DNA from 3 places in the Paenibacillus sp. J22TS3 genome. Region 2 is predicted to be linked to each of the others. Evidence: predicted binding sites of a transcription regulator. Region 2 holds the regulator's gene; each other region holds the start of a gene.
What was found. The regulator Rex, encoded in region 2, represses fermentation and respiration genes when NADH is low (regulators of the CRP and FNR family bind a similar motif). The targets are predictions, from matches to a motif close to TTGTGAAATATTTCACAA.
Positions count from the first base shown of each region.

Region 1: the regulator Rex is predicted to act here: its motif matches at 1,680-1,697, upstream of KJS63_RS15235 (ubiquinol oxidase subunit II).
Region 3: the regulator Rex is predicted to act here: its motif matches at 2,567-2,584, upstream of KJS63_RS11185 (cytochrome ubiquinol oxidase subunit I).

Region 1 covers NZ_BOSF01000004.1:383,193-387,713, reverse strand. Annotated here, with positions in the region: gene KJS63_RS15250 (threonine/serine exporter family protein) at 1-231, opposite strand, end outside; gene KJS63_RS15245 (threonine/serine exporter family protein) at 253-945, opposite strand; gene KJS63_RS15240 (hypothetical protein) at 1,273-1,533, shown strand; gene KJS63_RS15235 (ubiquinol oxidase subunit II) at 1,814-2,734, shown strand; gene KJS63_RS15230 (cbb3-type cytochrome c oxidase subunit I) at 2,759-4,521, shown strand, end outside.
Region 2 covers NZ_BOSF01000001.1:371,310-375,830, reverse strand. Annotated here, with positions in the region: gene dinG (ATP-dependent DNA helicase DinG) at 26-2,884, shown strand; gene KJS63_RS01680 (redox-sensing transcriptional repressor Rex) at 2,916-3,566, shown strand; gene KJS63_RS01675 (amidohydrolase) at 3,556-4,521, shown strand, end outside.
Region 3 covers NZ_BOSF01000003.1:321,524-326,044, forward strand. Annotated here, with positions in the region: gene cydD (thiol reductant ABC exporter subunit CydD) at 1-50, opposite strand, end outside; gene cydB (cytochrome d ubiquinol oxidase subunit II) at 50-1,066, opposite strand; gene KJS63_RS11185 (cytochrome ubiquinol oxidase subunit I) at 1,053-2,456, opposite strand; gene KJS63_RS11190 (nitrous oxide-stimulated promoter family protein) at 2,780-3,229, opposite strand; gene KJS63_RS11195 (hypothetical protein) at 3,321-4,304, opposite strand; gene KJS63_RS11200 (ABC-2 family transporter permease) at 4,516-4,521, opposite strand, start outside.

The sequences.
Region 1 (4,521 bases), on a different contig from region 2:
AATCACAGGCATCTTGTATATTTTCGCAAATATCAGACTTAGAATTCCCACAAAGGCACTGGCGGACAGGGAGGCCACAACGGGGCCAAAGTCCTCCAGAAGAAGATAGATAACCCAGCTGAGCATGCCGACCAGCCCGCACTGAAGAAGGGCCCGCTTCGGGACATTGAACAGAATGGTGAATGCGGAAGATGCGATGAAGCTGACAATCAGTTGAGCAACCAAGATCATGATGGAAATACCTCTTTCATCCTAGAAAAATAAAAACACAACCGCAATACCGGTTCCGATCGCAAACGCGGTCAGAAAGGCTTCTGCTCCGCGGGCTAGCCCGGATACCAGATGTCCGGCCATTAAATCGCGTACCGCATTCGTAATGAGAAGACCGGGGACAAGAGGCATCACTGAACCGATGATGATCTTGTCCAGGGATGATCCGATGCCTGCCCGCACGAGCAGCAGCGAGACTAAACCGATCAGGAAGGAAGCGAACAGCTCGGAGAAGAACTTGACCCGTACCAGCTGTTGAAAATAAATGACGGCCGAATAGCCGATGCCTCCGCTGATCAGGGAAGGCAGGAAATCGTCCCAGCCTCCCTTGAACATAATCATGAAGCAGGCGCTGGCAATGGAAGCCGCCGTAATCAGCAGCCAGGTCGGAAAGGCGTGAGCGGCCTTGTCGATATCCATCAGAGCTTCTCTGGCCCCCTCAAGATCAATGTCGCCAGCGCTGAGCTGGCGCGAGATCAGGTTCACGGCGGTAACCTTCTGCAGATCAGTGGTGCGTTCTGAAATTCCGATCAGCTTGGAGGAAGCCTCGCTGTCCGACTGGAACATGATTCCTGTCGGTGTGATATAGCTGTGTGGACGGGGCCTTCCCAGGCTGTTTGCAATCCGTGCCATCGTATCTTCAACCCGGTAGGTTTCAGCCCCGCTTTGCAGCATAATTTTTCCAGCCAGGAGACACAAATCTGTAACAGCTTCTGCGCTTATATTGTGATTCGGCTCTGAAGCAGCCGGGTTCTGTTCCAATGTAATCTACTCCTCTTGACATCTAATTCAGGCTTAACCGACCACATTATACCATGAGGGGCACGGTGAAGATATGTTTCGCTTCATGGGGAAGGGGTAAGTGAATGATAAGTTAACACAAGTTCAAATTGTGACGGAATTATAAAAATAATTTGAACAAATTATGAACATTTTTCGTTTTTTGTGGTATACTTAATACATCAAGTAACCCCTTTCAACATTTAACCAGGAGTGATGAATATGTCAGCCAAAGTATATCCTTTCAGCAAAGTTCAGCAAATGAAAGATGATGGCTACACCGTTGCCTTCTATATGACTGTAATATCCTGGGCGCTTCTTATATTTGGCGTTGTCCTTTGCCTTTTTAATCTGAGCGAATTCAATGACCGCAACCTTGCTCTTATGGGCGGACTCGGCAGCATGATCGCCAGTGTGTTTGTGTATACCATTGGAACCTCCATTTATTTGGTTCAATCGAACTCCAATAAAGAGAGCCGTTGAATATCGTAATGGTGGGTTGAAACAAAATTGTAAAAACCCTTTAGGACATGTCTTAAAGGGTTTTTTTGCGTCCATATTAATAGTTGTGAACACTTCGTGAAAATAATCCCGATTTGTGCAAATCAATTTATGACGATTTGGTTAAAACGTGACAAATCTCACATGCAATCTGCTAAACTGAAACAGCTTTGGTGTGTATGGGTATTAATATTAATAAAGTGCAGTTTGAATTTGCGGAAAACCGCCTTCAGACTGTACCTGATGAAGAGGTGATGGGAATATGAAAAGCAAGCGGTCCGGCTGGAAACTGCTCACGATTTTGGTCCTCAGTTATGCGCTGATCATCGCGGTATCCGTTGCCCTCGGATGGGATAAGTTCATCGTGCTTGATCCGAAAGGACCTGTTGCTGAAGTTCAGCAGAAGCTGATCATTCTAACAGGACTCATATGTATGGCTATCGTGATTCCAGTCATTGTGCTCATGGTGTACATCGTATGGAAATACCGGGATACGCCGGATAACGATGCGCCTTACCAGCCGAATTGGAACGACAGTAAGCTGCTCGAGACTATTTGGTGGGGGATTCCAATTGTGATTATTATTGTCCTGGGATACTTCACCGCACGGGACACGTACAAGCTGGCGAAGCCTCCGGTAACGGATGCGAATCCGATTACGATTCAGGTTACTTCGCTGGACTGGAAATGGCTGTTCCAATATCCGGGACAGAAGATTGCTACTGTGAACTACGTGCAGATCCCTGCAGGCGTTCCAGTACGTTTCCAACTGACTTCTGATGCGCCGATGAACTCCTTCTGGATTCCACAGCTTGGCGGTCAGGAATACTCGATGCCGGGAATGGCGATGCAGCTCTGGCTTCAAGCCGATAAGCCTGGCAAGTACTTTGGCTCTGGTGCGAACTTTACAGGACGGGACTTCGCGCATATGCAGTTCGAGGTTGAATCCAAACCGCAAGCCGAGTTCAACGACTGGGTGAAAGAGGTTCAAGCTTCCTCACCTGCTTTGACCAAGGAAGGGTACGCCCAACTGGCCAAACCAGGAACGGCGAAGCAGGAATTCTTCGGTTCCTATCCGGAGGATCTGTATAAGGAAGTTGTATTTAAAAACGGTGGAATGTATATGAACCATGGCATGGACAGTACCGAAACCGGCAGTTACAACGGAACATCAAAACCATAATGTTAGGCGAAAGAGGGTTACGTAATGTGGGAAAATATTAAAGAGTTCGCCTCCACTTTTTTCGTCACCGGTGATCCGCTGATTTATGGTGCGGATGTTGCCATCGTATTGACGAGTATCGCTATCGTCTTTGTTCTGACGTATTTCAAAAAGTGGAAGTGGCTTTGGACGGAATGGATTACAACCGTCGATCACAAAAAAATCGGTATCATGTATCTCATTGCATCACTGCTGATGCTGTTCCGCGGTGGTGTCGATGCGCTGCTGATGCGGACACAGCTTGCTCTGCCGAACATGAAGTTCCTTCAGGCAGATCACTATAACGCTGTATTTACAACACACGGTACGATCATGATCCTCTTCATGGCGATGCCGCTGATGTTTGCCTTATTTAATCTGGTTGTACCTTTGCAGCTGGGGGCAAGGGACGTGGCTTATCCGTTCCTGAACTCTATGAGCTTCTGGCTGTTCCTGATGGGGGCTATGCTGTTCAACTTGTCTTTCGTTATCGGGGGTTCTCCTGATGCGGGCTGGCTCAGTTATCCGCCTCTGTCTGAATTGTCGCACAGTCCGGGTGTAGGACAGAACTTCTATATATGGGGGATTCAGATCTCGGGTATCGGTTCCCTGGCGACGGGGATCAACTTCCTGGTAACCATCCTTAAGATGCGCGCGCCAGGCATGAAGATGATGAAGATGCCTCTGTTCTCCTGGTCTGTACTTTCCAGTTCGATCATGATTATTTTCGCGTTTCCAATCTTGACCGTTACTCTGGCACTGCTCTTCCTGGACCGTTTCCTGGGAGCGCACTTCTTCACAATGGATATGGGCGGCAACCCGATGATGTATGTCAACCTGATCTGGATGTGGGGGCACCCTGAGGTATACATTGTGGTTATTCCGGCATTCGGGATATTCTCCGAGGTTGTGGCAACCTTCTCGAAGAAGAAGATTTTCGGTTACAAATCGATGGTATTCTCCATGATGCTTATCAGTATTGTATCGTTCTTCACTTGGGTCCATCACTTCTTCACGATGGGATCGAGTGCGAACGTTAACGTATTCTTTGCGATATCGACCATGGTCATTGGTATCCCGACAGGGGTTAAGATATTCAACTGGCTGTTCACGATGTTCCGGGGACGGATTACGATTTCCCAGCCGATGCTGTGGACCCTCGGCTTCATTCCTTGTTTCGTGGTTGGTGGAGCCACCGGGGTCATGCTGGCGGTTGCGCCAGCGGATTACCAGTACCACAACAGTTACTTCCTGATCGCGCACTTCCACCAAGTATTGATCGGGGGCGTTGTGTTCGGTTACCTGGCTGGGATGTACTACTGGTGGCCGAAGGTGTTCGGCTTCAAACTTAATGACCGCCTGGGCAAATGGGCGTTCTGGCTCTGGAACATCGGTTTCTATGTATGTTTCATGCCACAGTATGCACTCGGCTTCATGGGTATGACCCGCCGTCTGTACACTTACGGTTCCGATACAGGCTGGGATCTGGGTTGGGCACCGCTGAACATGGTGTCCACAGTCGGGGCCTTCCTGATGGGTCTCGGGTTTATCTTCCAAGTATGGCAGATCAGCTACAGCATCAAGAATGGCGAGCGGGATCTCACTGGAGATCCGTGGGGTGGACGTACACTCGAGTGGTCGATTCCGTCACCTGCGCCAATGTATAACTTTGCGGTAGAACCGCATGTAACTACGGACGATGCATGGTGGAAAGTGAAAGAAGACAGGGAGAAAGGCATCAAGCCTGCACCTGTCAAGCTTGAACCGAT
Region 2 (4,521 bases):
TGGAACGAAAGGTAATGAGTATACAATGAAATATGCCGTTCTCGATTTTGAAACGACAGGTAACCAGTCCTCTGATGAGATTATTCAAGTTGGGCTTGCCATTATAGATCACGATTCAACGATAACTCAGGTGTATTCGTCATATGTGAAGCCGGGAGTTCCGATTCCGCCGTTCATTACTCAGTTAACGGGAATAACGGAGGAGGATGTGAAGGACGCGCCGGACCTCGATGAGGTTATGATGGAGATGGTTCCCCTTCTGGACGATGTAATCCTGGTTGGACATAATGTTGCTTTTGACTTTAATTTCTTACAGAGCGCTTTGGATAAAACAGGTTATTTGCCATTTACGGGACGAATTCTGGATACAATGGATTTTCTGAAAATTATGTTCCCTTCACTTACCTCCTACCAGCTTGGATTTGTATCCGGCGAGTTCGGGGTTACGCATGATAGACCACACCAGGCCGATTCGGACGCGCTGGCGACCGCACTGATCTTCCTGAAATGTCTGGAGGAGATCGAAGAGCTGCCTCTTCTGTCGCTGCAGCGTCTCTCTGACCTGTTCGCAGGAGAAGACAGCGATCTGGGGTGGTTCTTTGATGCTGCACTGCAGGAGAGGGAGAAGGAAGCTGCCGCGCCCATGGCGGACGGTTATTCCTACTACCGGCAGTTTGCCTTGAAGACCGAGGACTGGATCGACATCAAGCCGGCGAGGAGCGAGGAGGCGGACAATCCGCTCGAAGACGTTTCCTTTGAACAGTTCCTGAGTCAGGTCCGTGCGAATCTGAAGGCGAAGCTCCCGCAGTTCGAAGAGCGAGAAGCGCAGAATATGATGCTGGACGAGGTAATGCGGGCGTTCGACGAGGACAAGCATTTGCTTGTGGAAGCTGGCACTGGAACGGGGAAATCCCTTGGATACCTGCTTCCTGCGATTTATCATAGTGTGAAGGCCGAAGAGAAAGTTATGGTCAGCACGCATACCATAAATCTTCAGGAGCAATTACGTGAGCGGGATATTCCGTTATTGTCCGAGGTTGTACCGTTTCCATTCCGTGCAGCGATCTTCAAGGGCAGACAGCATTATTTGTGTCTGCGTAAATTTGAACATAAAATAAATAAAAGAGACTTTGTATCGCCCAAGGAAGACGTCTTGATCGCGGCTCAGATGATCGTCTGGCTTACCCAGACCGAAATCGGCGACGATGAAGAGCTGAATCAAGGCAACCGGGGGGCGGACTTCTGGGAGACAGTTGCCAGTGAATCAGACTCATGTCTGGGCCGTTCCTGCCCTTGGTTCCGTAAATGCTACTATCACAAGGCCAAACATGAAGCTGGAGTGGCCGACGTGGTGATCACCAATCATTCCAAACTGTTTACGGATGTGAAGGCCGGGCATCAGCTGCTGCCATCCTACGAGCGGCTGGTGATTGATGAGGCACATCATCTGGAAGATGTGGCTGGCAAGCACCTTGGTATGAATATGAAGTATTTCACCGTTCTTCATACCCTTACCCGGCTGTATAAAGACAGCCGTACAGGGCAGCTTCCTAATCTCCGCATCCAGCTTCAAAGCAGCGGTTCGGAGAAAGCACTGGAATGGGTTAACGTGATTGATAACTTGTATCCGGAACTGCTGGAGATCAAAGAGAACTGGGACCGTCTCAGCGACCAGCTGTTCAGCTTGATGCCTGAACGAAGTGATGCAGCTCCCGGTGAACCCGGCCAGTTCGTGCTTAGGCTCCTGCCGAATAACAAGCCGAAGAACTGGGAAGAGCTGAGCGAGCTTGAGAATCAAATCTATCTGACGATGGGGGGCGTCATCCGCAAGGGTGAGCGGATGATGAATGAGCTGAAGGATGATGATGACAGCTATGGGTCAGAGAGCTTGCTTACGGACATCAGCGGTCTATTTAAGGACTTGGTGGCCGAGCGGGACAATATCCGCTCATTCATGAAGCTGGACAACGAAGAGACCGTGTATTGGATCGAAGGCAACGGACATTACCGCAGCCGTTCTCTGCAGATTTACGCGGTGCCAGTTGAAGTTAGCCAACAGCTGAAGGAATATTTCTTTGACAAAAAGAAAAGTGTTATTATGACCTCGGCAACGCTGTCCGTGGACAAATCATTCCAGTACATGATTGAACAGCTGGGACTTCAGGAAGCTTCGGATCAGCATCGGCTGCTTACTTCCATGCTTCCTTCCCCGTTTAAATACCGGGAGCAGGCACTGCTTGTCATTCCAAGAGACTTCCCTAGTGTTAAGGGGAGTGTTGGTGATGACTACTTTGTCAGCACATTGGTGAGCTCGCTCGCTGATGCGGCGGTAGCGACACAGGGCCGTATGTTGGTCCTGTTTACCTCGTACCGGATGCTGCGCCAGGTCTACGATCCGTTGAAGGAGGCGCTTGGCGCGCAAGGCATTACTGTGATCGGACAAGGCGTGGACAGCGGCAATCGCACCAAGCTAACCCGCAGATTCCAAGGTCAGCAGGCCTCCGTACTGCTGGGAACAAGCAGCTTCTGGGAAGGGGTGGATATCCCGGGAGATGCGCTGACAAGCCTGGCGATCGTCCGGCTGCCCTTCCAGCCGCCGAATCATCCGCTGGTGGAGGCAAAGAGTGAGCGGCTTCAGCGGCAGAAGAAGAATCCGTTCATGAAGCTGTCCGTTCCGCAGGCGGTGATCCGGTTCAAGCAGGGCTTCGGACGGCTGGTCCGCTCCTCACAGGACCGCGGAATTGTGATTGTTTATGATACGCGGATTCTTGAGTCCTACTATGGGAAGTACTTCCTGTATTCTTTGCCGGGGCCAAAGATGGAGCATATGCCCACACAGCAAATGGTGTCCCGAATATCAGAATGGCTAGGCACCGGCGATTGACCGGACTCATTAGATTTAGGGGGAAATAGAGATGAAATCGGAGAAAATATCGGACGCGGTTGTGCGCAGATTGCCTGTATATCTGCGCTTTCTGAATGAGCTTAGCCTGCGGGAGGTTGCGACCGTTTCTTCACAGGAGCTTGGACAAAAGCTGGATCTGAATCCGGCACAAATCCGCAAGGATTTGGCATATTTCGGTGACTTTGGCCGTAAGGGAATCGGCTATGATGTTTCATATCTGATTGAGAAGATCCGCCAAATCCTGAATTTGGATCAGCAGATTAACGTGGCCCTTGTTGGGGCAGGTAATCTGGGCCAAGCCTTGTCGAACTACAATACGTATTTGAAAGATAACATGAAGATTGTGGCCCTCTTTGATGCTTCCGAGCACAAGATTGGCCAAAAAATCAACTCATTGACAGTGCAGCCGATTGAGGAATTGGGAGAGACGGTCAAGAGGCTGAATATCCGGATTGGGATTATTACAGTACCCGATATTGAGGCGCAGCGGGTTGCTGATCAGCTGATCAGCGCCGGAATAGAAGCCATACTTAACTTCGCCCCGACTATTCTGAAGGTGCCTGCCGGGGTACGTCTGCATGCGGCGGATTTCACTACCGATCTGCTCAGCTTGGCTTATTATTTGGAGGATGGAAAGGAAGACGAGTGGAATGAGTCGTAAATGGTTGATCAAGAACGGAACCTTTGTGGTATTGGAGCCGGGGCAATCCGTGATCAAGGGATATATGCTGATCGAGGATGATGTAATTAAATATGTTGGAGAGAGTTGCCCGGAAGGTGAAGAGGAGACAGAAGCTTTTGACGGAAGCGGCCTGCTTTTTTCTCCAGGATTGATCAACACCCATGGCCATGCGGCAATGTCCCTGCTGAGGGGTTATGGTGATGATATGGAACTCCAAACGTGGCTTCAAGAGAAGATGTGGCCTATGGAGGCCAAGTTTACATCTAACGATGTATACTGGGGAACATCCCTGTCTGTATTGGAGATGCTCAAAGGCGGAACCACGACCTTCCTGGACATGTACGACCACATGGACCAGGTGGCCAAGGTGGTGCAGGAATCCGGAATGCGCGCGGTGCTCATGCGCGGAGCTATAGGGCTGTGTCCAGAAGACGTGCAGCAGATGAAGCTGGAGGAGGCGGTACAGTTCGCCAAAGACTGGCATGGACAGGCCGATGGCAGAATCACTACCATGATGTCGCCGCACTCCCCTTACACATGTCCTCCGGCATTTATTGAGAAGTTTGTCCAGGCGGCACATGATCTGGACCTGCCGCTGCATACGCATATGTCGGAGACGGCTGCGGAAGTTCAGCAGAACATCAACGATTATGGGACACGTCCTGCCATCCATTTGGAGAAACTTGGATTTTTCTCCCGTCCATCCATTGTAGCCCATGGCGTTCATCTTACCGACGAAGAGATTGAAATCCTGGCCAGAAACAAGGTGGCCGTCTCCCATAACCCGGGAAGCAATCTTAAGCTGGCAAGCGGTGTAGCGCGTGTAATGGATCTTCAGAAGGCTGGTGTGGTCGTTTCTTTGGGTACCGATGGAGCAGCCAGCAATAATAACTTGGATATGTTTGAAGAGGTGAGGCTCGCCGCGTTGATTCAT
Region 3 (4,521 bases), on a different contig from region 2:
GCTGCCATGACTGGCCGTATGCCCTTGAGTCCCAGCAGCTCTCGCCCCATTAGTACTCCAGGTGTTCTTTCTCGTGAACCCGCTTATGGAACACGAAATAGCTCCAGATTTGATAGCCCAGCACGAATGGCAGCAGCGACAAGGCCACGATCGTCATAACTTTAAGCGAGTAATGTCCTGATGCCGCATTGTCCACGGTCAGGCTGAACGCGCTGTTCAGCGAGCTGACCATAACCCTTGGGAACAGTCCGATGAACAAGGAGGCGATAGACAAAGCGATCACCGTTCCGGTCATCCCGAAGGCCCAGCCGTCCCGGCGGCGGGAAATGAAGTATCCGGCAAGCAGGTAAGCCACGAGTCCAAGTACTGCCATGATGGCCAACGGAACTCCGCGTACTTCGAACACATCCGTCATCGTATAGGTCAATATTGCGAACAGCACCAGCAGCACAGCCAGCGGAATCAACGCGGTCTTAGCCTGCTTGCGGGCACGGTCTTGAAGCTCACCTGTCGTTCTAAGCACAGTGAACAGAAGCCCATGAACATAACAGAGCAGAACAACCACGAGACCGCCTACTAGCGTATAGAGATTCACCATATCGAACAACCCGGCTTTCATCTCCATCTGCTGATCGATAGGCAGACCTTTGATGAGCCCGGAGAAGACCACCCCAAGCAGGAACGGCGGCAGGAAGCTGCCTGCAAAGATCGCGATATCCCACGTCTTCTTCCACCCGGATGAATCCACCTTGCCCCGGAACTCAAAGGCCACCCCGCGCCCGATCAATGCAAGCAGCAGTACAACAAGCGGAGTGTAGTAACCGCTGAACATCGTGGCATACCAGTTCGGGAAGGCCGCGAAGATCGCACCGCCCGCAGTCAGCAGCCACACCTCGTTGGCATCCCAGAACGGACCGATGGAGTTAATCAGCACGCGGCGCTCCATATCGTTCTTCGCCAGCACCTTGGTCGCCATTCCAACCCCGAAGTCAAAACCTTCCAGAAAGAAAAACCCGATAAACAGCACACCTACCAGAATAAACCACAGTTCATTAAGAGACAGCATGGTAATCCTCCTTACCAAACGGATCCTGTACAGGGGCTTCCGTCTGCTCTTCCGCATTCGGACCCTTCTTAATCGCACGGACAAACAGATATACAAGCACAGCTGCCAAAGCGGCGTAGATCAAACAAAACGCGATGAGCGAGAACAGCACCTGTCCGCCAGTCACACTTGGCGACACGCTGTCCTTGGTCTGCATCAGCCCGAATACCGTCCAAGGCTGACGGCCAAATTCAGTCATAACCCAGCCCGACGTATTGGCAATGATCGGCAGTGAAATGCTGAACAGCATGGCCCGCCAGTACCATTTGCCCGAGCGCTCCAAGCGTTTGCGTGCGGTCAAATATACACCGTAAGCACTGAGAAGAATCATCAGACTGCCTGCGGCAACCATGATGCGGAAGCTCCAGAATGTGGTGCGTACAGGAGGGATATAGTTGCCCGGCCCATAGGTTTTCACATATTCGTCTTGAAGCTCGTTCATGCCTTTGACTTCCCCGCTGAATTTACTGTAAGACAGGAAGCTCAGCAGGTAAGGAATCTTGAGCTCGTACTTGTTCTCCTTGGTGGTCGGGTCAATCGAAGCAATCACCGTCCAGCCTGCCGGATCACCACTTTTACCCCATAGGCCTTCACTCGCTGCCATTTTCATCGGCTGGGTCTTCACCAGATATTGAGCCTGCTGGTGACCATAGATGGCCGTCAGGAAGGAGGATACCAACCCGACAATCACCGCGATTTTAAAAGATTTCTTGAAGAACTCGGTATCCTGCTTCTTCAGCATCTTGTAAGCACTGACGCCTGTAATCAGGAATGCGCCTGTAGCGAAGGCGCCGAGCACGGTATGCGGGAATTCCACCCACAGCTGGCCGTTGCCGATCAGCGCGAAGAAGTCGTTCATCTCCGCCCGGCCGTTATTCACGGTGAAACCCACCGGTCTTTGCATGAAGGAGTTGGCGGCCAGAATCCAGAATGCGGAGATGGTGGTTCCAAGCGCCACCAGCCAGATGCAGAGCAGATGCACCTTTTTGGACAATCGGTCCCATCCGAAAATCCAAAGCCCGATGAACGTCGACTCCAGGAAGAACGCGAACAGCGCTTCAACCGCAAGCGGTGCTCCGAACACGTCTCCGACGAAGCGGGAATAGTCCGACCAGTTCATCCCGAACTGGAATTCCTGAAGAATCCCGGTCACAACCCCAACCGCGAAGTTGATCAGGAACAGCTTCCCCCAGAACTTGGCCATTTTTTTGTATTCTTCCTTGCCTTTGACTACGTACATCGTCTCCATGATCGCAATCATTACGACCAATCCGATGGATACTGGCACGAAGAAGAAGTGAAAAATTGTGGTTGCAGCAAATTGGATGCGTGCAAGCAGTAACGTATCCATTCCTCTTTCCCTCTTTCCGAATTTTGTTGTGCGTGAATAGCTAATAATGCCTATCTTGATGCCTCACGTGTGATCCTGGTCACTATTTTCGCAGAAGCCTCTTTGTAATTTTGTGACTTTTATCACATTCATCAGCCCAAATCAGGCATATTTGTGACAGAAATCACATAAGTATTGTTATTACTGTGTCGGGTTCAAATTGCGGCTGCAACCCATCTGAAACAGCACAAAAAAGGCCGTCCGCAGAACCATGGTCTACGGCAGCCTGCCTGTATCCTATTCCACCACTTCAAATTAGCTTGCCCGGAAATCTGTCCGGTCCCTTAGGAAGATGGCGTTCGTTTGTCCCCTTTTTGGTCCAGCAGATGCCATACGGTCAGCACGGGGTGGCTCAGGAGCATTCTTGGGCCGGAGTATTTCATGACCTCCTTGATTTGGTTCCGCATCGCAGGCTTATAGCAGTGCACCGGGCACTCCACACAGGTCGTCTTCTTCTCCCCGAACTGGCACAGACCCAGCCGCTTCATGGCATATTGATGCAGGCAATAGCAATCCCAGCACAGCTTAATCACCTGTTTGTCATTGCTGGCAGCATGCTTACGCTCTTCGCGGGAATGGTGGCCGGAGCAGTACTGGCCGATCATGAAGCTGACAGTCAGCTTTTCCCGCTTGATCCTTGGCCCTTGATTCTCCACCTTTCTCACCTGCACGTTTCGCACCGTCTGCTCCCATGTACGCACATGCGGTTCCATTGTACCCTGATTGTTATCCATAAGCTCCTCCTCTGATAAGGTTGTTCTTACCCGCATTGTAACGGCTTATCTGAAGGGGCGCTGTGATCCTGGCAACAATGGTATGGACTGATCACTTTGTCATCATTTGAAAATCATTAATATAGCTTTTCTCCGGTTCCAGCAATACCTGTTCAACTTTTTGGGTAGTCCGGTCATACCGGTATACTCCCCTCTGATCATGATAAATGCCCAACACCAGCAGCGCTTGATCGTCCGGCTCATAGTACAGGTTGCTGATTGTGCTGAATACAGTAAAAGGCTGCTCCTTACCCGTCTTAAGATCATGGATTTTTACTGTTTTCGGCTTATTTATATTTATAGCACTTGAATAAATGATTTCATCCTTCTTATTAGATAAAGCGTAAAAACCCAATTCCTGCTTTGTTGTAAAGAGAGCTTCTTTTCGTGTCCCGTCTGGTTCATATTCATATACTGTATAAGTTGGAGGCACTAACGGTTTCTGCTTCTCATTAGCTATTTCAAGCTTATGAAAGAAATCCCCCCATGAATATAAAGCCACATCAAAGTTATCCTTAGAAGAATTGTATTTCAGCAGGAAAACCGTTGTGTCATCCTTATCCGGGTCCCACCAAAAACGGAACTTATTCGTGTCTATATTATAACTGGCTATCGGCTTGATATGGTTATCCTTCGATAACCTGGATGCAGCCGCCAGAATCACTTCGTTCCCACTAACAAACAGCTCATTCACCGCAAACAGATTCGTTGTCAACTGCTTCGTTTCCTTGGTTTTCAAATCCATAGAGAACAACTGATCTGACTTGCCGTCTCCATTTCTTGCAATGTAAAAAATTTTGTTGTGAACCGCATCATAAATCCCCAGAGGATATTGCGCCGTATACTTAAACTCTCCGCGCAAAGCAGTCTTGCGTGTGCTCAGGTCATACTCATAGACATGAGATCTCATACCTTCATTTTCACCGTTGGTAATGAGAATGGATAAATAGGGCTTTCCCGGGCTGTTACAAGCAGCCAGCATGAGCAGCCCCGCTAGCGAGAGGATTAGCCATAGGATATGACGGGTTATTTTCATCAGGAAAGGTTCTCCATTGCATCACCATTTACGGTCATAGTTTTCTCAGTATGCATTAGACTCCTCCTATAAATTTTTATTATAAAAATATAACAATAACAGCCTTCAAAAAGTTGGGAATTTACCCGAATTTGGATATAACTGCACAGCAACAAGGCCGCCCCAACCAGGACGGCCCTTGCGAGAATCACTATATTTTACCTAATAATCGTTACTT